2 regions of the Gordonia ajococcus genome follow, and region 2 is predicted to be linked to the other one. Evidence: riboswitches for the same ligand, from Rfam matches in the RefSeq annotation. Region 2 holds a riboswitch; the other holds the start of a gene.

Region 1 (4,686 bases), 720 kb from region 2:
GCTTCCCGGGGTCGGCGATGGACCCGGTGAACGCCCCGATCGCCGCGCCGAGTTCGGCGGGACGCCCGATCGCGTCGCCGATCCAGAACGGCAGCCGGCCGGGTTGGCCGAACGCCGGCGACACCAGGACACGGTCGTGGGTGATGTCCTCGATCCGCCAGCTCGTCGCGCCCAGCGCGAACACATCGCCGACCCGCGACTCGTAGACCATCTCCTCGTCGAGTTCACCGACGCGCGTGGACTTCTCACCGGTATCGATGCGGCCCGCTCGCTGCGCTCCCGGCGCCGAGACCATGAAGACGCCGAACAGCCCGCGATCCGGGATCGACCCACCGGAGGTCACCGCGAGTCGTTGGGCACCACGGCGACCCGTGATCACGCCCGCGTCGCGATCCCAGTTGACCCGGGGGCGCAGTTCGGCGAACTCGTCGGAAGGGAACCGTCCGGCGATGAGATCGAGCGTCGCGTCGAAGACCCCGCGTCCGAGATCTTTGTAGGGAGCGGCCCGGCGGACCACCTCGTACCAGTGGTCGACCTCGAGATCGTCGACGGCGGCGGCCGCGATGGTCTGCTGGGCAAGGATGTCCAGGGGATTCTGGGGAACCTTGATCTCCTCGATCGCACCGTCGAGCATGCGCTCGACGGTGACCGTGCAGTGCAGCAGGTCGGTGCGGTGTTTGGGGTAGAGGATGCCCTGGCTGATCTCGCCCACCTGGTGGCCCGCGCGGCCGATACGTTGCAGACCGCTCGCGACCGACGGCGGTGCCTCGACCTGGATCACCAGATCCACCGCACCCATGTCGATGCCGAGTTCCAGCGAACTGGTCGCCACCACGCACGCGAGACGACCGGCCTTGAGGTCGTCTTCGATCTGGGCGCGGTGCTCCTTGCTCACCGAACCGTGGTGGGCACGCGCGAGAACGGCTTCGGCGCCGGAGCTCGCCCCGCTGCCCATCACGAACGCCGGGGCCCCGCCCGCGACCGTCGGATTGGCCCTGGGTTCGGTGGTTGTGCCTTGTCGCCCGGCGTGGATCTCGTTGAGCCGCGCGGTCAGCTTCTCGGCGAGGCGTCGCGAGTTCGCGAACACGATCGTCGCCCGGTTGGCCTCGATCTGGTCGACGATCGACGCCTCGACGTACGGCCACAGCGAACCGGCGGTGGGAGAGAAGGCATCGTCGAGTTCGGCCGGGTCGGCGCCGTCGGGACCGGGGGCCGGCGGGATGTTGGCCATGTCCTCGACCGGGACGTCGACGCGGAGGTCGAAGGTCTTGTCGGCCTTCGGTTTGACCACCTGGCACGGGGCCGACCCGGACAGGAACCCGGCGACGACCTGGGGTGGCCGCACGGTCGCCGACAGGCCGATCCGCTGAGCGGGTTTCTCGAGCAGTTCGTCGAGGCGCTCGAGGGTCAGCGCCAGGTGCGTGCCGCGTTTGGTCGCGGCGACCGCGTGCACCTCGTCGACGATGATCGCCTCGACGTTCGTGAGACTCTCCCGCGCCGCCGAGGTCAGCATGAGGTAGAGCGACTCCGGGGTGGTGATCAGGATGTCGGGCGGGGTCTTCACCAGGGCGCGGCGGTCGGCCGCCGAGGTGTCGCCGGAGCGGACGCCGACCGTGATGTTCGGTTCGGGCAGGTTCAGTTCCTGCGCGGCGCGGGTGATGCCGGTGAGCGGCGCGCGCAGGTTGCGCTCCACGTCGACGGCGAGCGCCTTCAGCGGCGAGATGTAGACGACCTTCGTGCCCGGACGGCGTGCAGCGGTGTCGGCGGCGAGCCGGTCGAGGGCCCAGAGGAACGCCGCCAGGGTCTTGCCGGAGCCGGTCGGTGCGATGACCAGCGTGTTCGCGCCGTCGGCGATCGAGGTCCAGGCGCCCTTCTGCGCCGCGGTCGGCTTGGTGAACGCCCCGGTGAACCATCGCCGGGTGGGGGCGGTGAAGCGGTCGAGTACCGAAGGGCGGGGCATCTCTCCACTATGTCTCACATGTGTGACAGGTCGGGGTATACAGTCATCTCACGCCTGTACGGGGAATCCGGTGAGAATCCGGAACGGTCGCGCCACTGTGAACGACGAACCGGACGCGGTCGAGGATTTCGACGGTGCCTGGGGAAGACATGAGTCAGGATGCCGTGCCGGCGAGTAACTGATCCACCACACTCACCGACGCGAGATCGGCGAAAGGACATCCCGATGACAGCTCCCCGTACGTCCGAAGCAGTCACACCCGCACCGCGCGCTCTCGCGGTACCGAATCTGTCGGTCGCCGGCGCGGCGCTCTGGCTGAGCCTCACCGTGCTGCTGGCCGGGCTCGCCTACTACTTCCTCGGCTACGACCAGGGTGTCGTCTCCGTCTTCGGCGAGGACACGCACGTGCACGAGTTCGTGCACGACGCCCGCCACTTCCTCGGCTTTCCCTGCCACTGAGTCGTTCTGACCCGATCGGTAGGGACAAGTTCACATGGAGAAGAGATTCATCGGCGCAGGCCTGCTGTCGGGCCTGATCGCCGGCATCCTGTCGTTCGTCTTCGCACGGTTCTACATCGAACCCGTGGTGTCGAAGGCCGTCGACTACGAGGGCGCCCGCTCAGAGGCCGAGGAGACACTGGCCCATGCCGCCGAGGCGGGTGGCCACCACCACGGCGACGGCGGTGAGGTCTTCACCCGCGCCATGCAGGAGAACCTGGGCGCCGGCGTCGGCAACCTGGTGTTCGCGCTGTGCATGGGGGCGTTCTTCGCGGTCGCCTTCACCGTGCTGTGGAGCTACCTCGGCAACCGGTATCCCGCCACCGATGCCCGCGCGGTCGCCGGAGTGATCGGTGCGATCGGTTTCGTGGCCGTCTTCGGCGTGCCGTTCTTCGCCTACCCGGCCAATCCGCCGGCCGTAGGGGACGACGACACGATCGGGGATCGGACCGGCGCCTTCCTGACCATCACCGTCGTGTCGCTGGTGCTGGCGATCGCAGCCGTCGTACTCGCGCTGTGGCTGCGTCCGCGGATCGGCGGGTTGGTGTCGGCGGTCGTGGGCGGCGCGGCGTATCTGACAGCGGTCGGTATCACGATCGCGTTCCTGCCGTCGTTCAGCGAGGTGCCCGATCCGGTGCGCGACGAATCCGGTCGGATCGTGTTCCCGGGATTCCCGGCGGATGTGGTCGCCGACTTCCGCGTGTACACGATCACCAACCAGGTCATCCTGTGGACGGTGCTGACGGTGACCTTCGCGCTGATCCTCGGCGCGATGGCGCGGTCGAAGAACCCGACCGCGCGCCGGACGGTCGACGCCGCCGAGAACTGAACGGGCCCGGACGTTCTCATGCAGATCATCACCGCCGGGCGCGCCGGTCCCAACAGATCGGTGCGCTTCGGCGGTGATGCGCCGCTGGACGAGCGCGGGCGGCGCGACATCGAAGCGCTCGCCGCATCGGTCGCCGGACCGGTGACGCTTTGCGGACCCGAGGCCGCGACCCGCGAGACTGCCCGGCTCCTGGGCGGGCGGCCGGAAGTCGACGACGCGCTCCGGACACTCGACGTCGGTTCCTGGGCGGGATCGACGCCCGAGGAGATCGACCCGCGCGACCTCGCGGCCTTCTTCACCGACCCGGCGGCCCGACCCCACGGCGGCGAGAGCGTGGCGGTATTCGTGCGCAGGGTGCACGCCTGGCGCGACCACCACGACACCGCGATGGCCTCGATCGTGGTCGCGATGCCCGTCGCCCAGGCGCTCCTGTGCGACGACCCGGGCCGATACTTCGGGATCGAGGTCCGTCCGGCGGCCTCCTACCTCTGGTCGAGACCCTGAAGAAACGAATTCGCGCAGACGTACCTAGACATCCTGAGTGACTCCTGACACAGTTGAGTCGGCAAAACTGAAACGTGTTCGCCCCGGCGGGCACCGGTCTGGGAGAGTGACGATGTTCGAGTGGTCCGAAGAAGATCTGATGGTGCGGGACGCGCTGCGCGCGTTCATCGACAAGGAGATCCGGCCACATCTCGACGAGCTCGAGTCCGGCGTACTGCCCCCGTACGACATCACCCGCAAGCTGCTGTCGACCTTCGGGGTCGATGCGATGGCCAAGGATGCGCTGGAGAAGGAACTCGCCGCAGAAGCCAACGGGGAGAAGAAATCTTCCGGTGACGGCGGCGGTATGGGCGGCTCGATGTTCATGATGGTCAACATCGAGCTCGCGGGTGTGTGCCTGGGCCTCGTCGCGTCGCTGGGTGTGAGCATGGGCTTGACCGCCTCGACGATCCGCGGCAAGGGCACGCTCGCGCAGAAGAAGCGCTGGCTGCCCGAGCTGGTCACGATGGAGAAGGTCGGCGCCTGGGCGATCACCGAACCCGATTCGGGCTCCGACGCGCTCGGCGGCATGAAGACGACCGTCCGCCGCGATGGTGACGACTACATCCTGAACGGGCAGAAGACGTTCATCACCAACGGCCCGTACGCCGACACCATCGTCGTGTTCGCGAAACTCGACGACGGCAGCGGAACGCCGATGCGTGACCGCAAGGTGCTGTCCTTCGTCCTCGACAAGGGGATGCCGGGGCTCACCCAGGGCAAGCCGTTCAAGAAGATGGGCATGATGAGTTCGCCGACCGGTGAGCTGTTCTTCGACAACGTCCGGGTCGGCAAGGACCGTCTGCTCGGCGAGACCGAGGACACCGGGGGAGATTCCCGTGGTTCCGAAGGCGCG
Region 2 (4,686 bases):
ACCGTGAGTTCGGACGACGGATGTTCATCCTGACCGACGACCGCGATCGACAGCGCACGACGCCGCGCGGGAAGACGATCGAGATCGTCGCCGGCCAACCGGATACGCCCGGTCGCCGGTCTCTCGAGACCGCACAGGGTCCGGAGCAACGTGCTCTTCCCCGCCCCGTTCGGGCCGACGATGGCGAGGCGGGTTCCGGCCGGGACGTCGAGGTCCACCTCGCGCAGGATCGTGCGGCCCCCACGACGACAGCTGACGGCGCTCGCGCACAGGGTCATCGAACGTGTGCCGGAGCTCATCAGGACCCGCCGCCGAACACGTACTGGCGTCGTCCCATCAAGAACAGGAAGATGGGTGCGCCGATCAGTCCGGTCACGATGCCCAGCGGCATCTCGCGTGGTGAGGCCGCCACTCGTGAGATGACATCGACCCACACGAGGAACAGGGCACCGCCGCAGACCGCGACGGGGATCATCGCCCGGTGCGTCGCGCCGACCAGCAGGCGAGCGGCGTGGGGGACGATCAATCCCACGAATCCGATTCCGCCCGCGACCGCGACCAGGACTCCGACGAGAATGCCCTGGACCGCGAACAACGCGTTCCGCATGGCACGCACGGGAACCCCGAGGGACGTCGCGGTGGCCGTGCCGGCCGCGTAGGCGTCGAGCCAGGAGTGGATCGCCAGCATCGCGAACACCGTGAGGGCGACGACGACGCCGGCGATCTGGACTTTCGCCCAGGTCGCGCCGGCGACGCTGCCCAGCATCCAGAACATCACGTTGTCGGCGGCATGCGGGTCCGCGGACGTGAACACCAGCAACGAGGACAGCGCCATGAACGCCGACGACAGCACCACCCCGGAGAGGATCAGGCGCAAGGCGGTCAGTCCGCCCTGCGCCCGGGCCACCGCGTACACGGTGACCGACGCCACGAGTGCGCCGACCAGGGCGCCGCCGGACAACGCCCAGACGCCGAGGGCGGCAAACGAACCGAGCGTGATGACGGCCGTGGCGCCGACCGCGGCTCCGGCGGACACGCCCAGAAGGTACGGCTCGGCGAGCGGATTGCGGACAAGGGCCTGCATGACTGCACCGGCGAGGGCCAGACCGGCGCCGACGATCGCCGCGAGAACCGAACGCGGCAAACGTAGATCCCAGACGATGACGGAGTGCGCGGCGTCGAGCTCGTCACCCCGGAGACGCCCGGCGACGGTACGCCAGACATCACCGATGGGTATGGTCTCGGCGCCGAAAGCGGTGGCGACAGTAATGCTCACCAGGGTGAGAACGAGAAGGATCAGGGCAAGAGGCATCGACGGAAGTCGCCCTACCGACGTGTCGGTGGCGATCATCGTCGTGCCGTCAGGAGGACGGGGCACGGGTGGTACTGCCTTCGGTCTGGGCATCTGTGCGCGAGATACCGGGTGGACTCGACGAGAACGGCAGGTATTCGGACTCGGGTTCGTCCGAACCCGACGCCTTCCCGGGTTGCCCCAGTGGCTTGATGTCGGGTCCGTCCCCCATACCGCTGCGCGCCAGTCCTGGATTCGCACCAGGTTCCCTGGCACCCGCTTGTGCAGGTGCGACCGATCTCTCCGGTGAGGTTAGCAATACGGACACCGAGGCCCCACCGTCGCGTAGCCGGGCGAGTGTTGCCCGGAGGTCGTAGGCTGGGGCCGGCAGAGCAACGACCACACGCGAATCGAACCGAGGCGGACGGTGATCCGATGGACGGACGGCCCACGAAACTGGCCATCATCGGCGCGGGCGCGGTGGGCACCGCGATCGCCTACTCAGCACTGATCCGGGGGGTCGCGCGGACCGTCGCCCTGCTGGACATCAAGGCGACGAAGGTCACCGCGGAAGTGCTCGACCTGTCGCACGGTCTCGAGTTCGTGCCCCGTGCCGACATCATCGGCTCCGACGACGTGTCGGTGTGCGCCGGCGCCGACGTCGTCGTGTTCACGGCCGGCGCCAAGCAGAAGCCGGGTCAGTCGCGTCTCGAATTGGCCGAGGCGACAATAGGTTTGACACGATCGATTCTGCCCGGTGTGCTCGAGGTCGCGCCGAATGCGATCTACCTCATGGTGACCAACCCGGTCGACGTCGTCACCTACGCCGCCCAGCGGGTCACCGGCCTGCCGTCGAATCGGCTGTTCGGTTCCGGAACCGTTCTCGACTCGTCGCGCTTGCGGTTCCTCATCGCGCAGCACTGCGGTGTGGCGGTCCAGAGTGTGCATTCCTATATCGTCGGCGAACACGGCGACAGCGAGATCCCGCTGTGGTCTTCGGCGACGATCGGCGGGGTGCCGCTGACATCCTGGAAGGCCTTGCCCGGCCGACCGGCCATGGACTCCGTTGCCCGCGAACGCATTCGGTCTGAGGTCGTGCACGCCGCCTACGCGATCATCGAAGGCAAGGGTGCGACCAACTACGCCATCGGCCTCGCCGCCACCCGGATCGTCGAAGCTGTGCTCGGCGACGAACACCGGGTGCTGCCCGTCTCGACGGTCGCCTCCGGGTTCCCCGGGCTCGAGGACGTATGTCTGTCCCTGCCGACGGTCGTCGACCGCGGTGGTGCGCAGACGCGACTCGAGGTGCCGCTGTCGCCGGACGAGGAGGCGGGTCTGCTCGCATCGGCCGAGACCCTGCGCGGGATGCAGGCGCGATTCGGGTTGTAGCGCGCTCCTTCGGTCCCGTGACGACCTTGCATGGCGCACTGTCCATCGGCCGGACCAATCCCGCGACACAACGCGGATACCGACGACGCTGCCGGGTTAGCTTTGCCTGGTCACATCGGTCTAGGGAGAGTTCGACGATGAGTGCTTCGCGAAAGATGGTTCTGGGGTTCGTCGCTGCGGCGTCGATGGCAGTCGCGCCGCTGATGGTCGCGGCACCCGCGTCGGCCGCGACCGACTACGCCAACTGCACGGCACTCAACGCCGACTACCCGCACGGCGTCGGCGAGCCCGGTGCCGTCGATTCGACCTCCAGCACCCCGGTCACGAACTTCACCGTCGACCAGGCCCTCTACGACGCCAACGACGAGAGCGATCGCGACAAGGACGGCATCGCCTGCGAGAAGCAGTGACCGCGATTCCACTCCGGTGACGTGTTCACCCCGCGTCGTGTTCGGCGAGACCCGCGCGACATCGCCCGCTGGTTGTCCGCGGGCGGAGCTCCCGACCCTGGCCTTTCCGGCCCGTCGGCGGCCCGATGGAACCGATCGGGCCGCTGGATAGTCTGAAATACATGCGCGACGACAAGCTGCTCACCCGGATCTCCGCCCTCCTGCGACAGGCGGAGAACACCGACAACGAGCACGAAGCCGAGACGTTCATGCAGGCCGCACAGCGTCTGGCCACGGCGTCGTCGATCGATCTCGCCGTGGCCCGCGCGCACGATCCGGCCGCCCGCAAGAAGGCCACCCCCATCTCGCGGCAGATCAAGATCGGCGAGCCGGGCAAGCGCGGCCTGCGCACCTACGTGCAACTGTTCGTGGCCATCACCGCGGCCAACGACGTGACCGTCGACGTCGCGAGCAACTCGACCTTCGTCCTCGCCTACGGCTACGAGGCCGACATCGACGCCTGCGAGGCGCTCTACACGTCGCTGATCATCCAGATGGTCGCCGCCAGCGACGCCTACCTGAGGTCGGGGGCGTACAAGGGCGAGACATTCGCGCGGGTCGTCACGAAGGGCAGCGGATGGCGTGCCCGCCGGGTGATCGAGGAGAAACCGCTGTCGCCCATCACGGCGCGACTCAACTTCCAATCGGCCTTCGCCGAACGCATCGGCAAGCGGCTCACCGAGGCGCGCGACGCCGCCCGCGAAGAAGCCCTCGCCGCCGAGCGGAGGTCCGGTGAGCCCGAACGTTCGACGGCGCTGGCGTTGCTCAACAAGGAACTCGAGGTCACCGACTTCTACAAGACCGAGTCCACCGCACGCGGCACGTGGCGACCGTCGAGTGCATCGGCCGGCTACTCCGAGGCCGCACGGAAGGCGGGCGACCGCGCGGGGCGTCGGGCCAAGATCGGTGCCGACCGCGAATTCGGCGGTGCCCGAGGGGCTCTGGAGGCCTGACGGCGCTCGACCCCTCGCCGATCGAGGGTGCTGCGGCCAGGGATCCGTCCGACAGGTGGGCTTCGCCCGGAGTTCACCGCACGTTAGTCGGTGTCGATAGCGTGATCACCTGACCGCATCACGGCTTGACCAAGGGGGAATCCGTGGAATTCAGGCACCTGGTTTCGTTCCTCGCGATTAGCCGAGGAACTCCACTTCGGCCGGGCCGCTGCCCGTCTCCACCTCACCCAGCCGTCATTGAGCGCCCAGCTCCAGAAACTGGAACGGTCGTTGGGCGTGCAGCTCGTGCAGCGCACCTCGCACGAGGTCAAACTCACCTCGGCCGGTGAGGCCTTCGAGTCCCACGCCCGGCTCATCGTCCTGCAGATGGAGAAAGCGGCCACCAGCGCCAAGTCCACCGCCGAGGGGCTGTCCGGGTCGCTGAACGTCGGATACAACCTGCCGGCCGGACACCACGTCCTGCCGACGGTGATGACGCGGATGAGCAAGGACTATCCGGACATCTCGATCTCGCTGTGGGAGAAGCGGACCGGACCGCAACTGGCGGCACTGTCGGACGGCACGCTCGACGTCGCCCTGGCGTACGGGCGTCCGCACACCCGAC

Evidence for each region. Region 2 has a riboswitch for cobalamin ahead of GAA2_RS05045 (FecCD family ABC transporter permease). Riboswitches for the same ligand answer to the same signal wherever they lie in the genome.
Region 1: another riboswitch for cobalamin. It lies ahead of GAA2_RS08365 (CbtB domain-containing protein); the one in region 2 lies ahead of GAA2_RS05045 (FecCD family ABC transporter permease).

Annotation. Positions count from the first base shown of each region.
Region 1 covers NZ_CP052884.1:1,819,066-1,823,751, forward strand. Annotated here, with positions in the region: gene GAA2_RS08360 (ATP-dependent helicase) at 1-1,960, opposite strand, end outside; cobalamin riboswitch at 1,971-2,147, shown strand; gene GAA2_RS08365 (CbtB domain-containing protein) at 2,186-2,419, shown strand; gene GAA2_RS08370 (CbtA family protein) at 2,454-3,287, shown strand; gene GAA2_RS08375 (histidine phosphatase family protein) at 3,306-3,791, shown strand; gene GAA2_RS08380 (acyl-CoA dehydrogenase family protein) at 3,904-4,686, shown strand, end outside.
Region 2 covers NZ_CP052884.1:1,098,247-1,102,932, forward strand. Annotated here, with positions in the region: gene GAA2_RS05040 (ABC transporter ATP-binding protein) at 1-299, opposite strand, end outside; gene GAA2_RS05045 (FecCD family ABC transporter permease) at 299-1,351, opposite strand; cobalamin riboswitch at 1,423-1,605, opposite strand; gene GAA2_RS05050 (L-lactate dehydrogenase) at 1,727-2,680, shown strand; gene GAA2_RS05055 (excalibur calcium-binding domain-containing protein) at 2,818-3,090, shown strand; gene GAA2_RS05060 (DUF2786 domain-containing protein) at 3,252-4,082, shown strand; gene GAA2_RS05065 (LysR family transcriptional regulator) at 4,320-4,686, shown strand, end outside.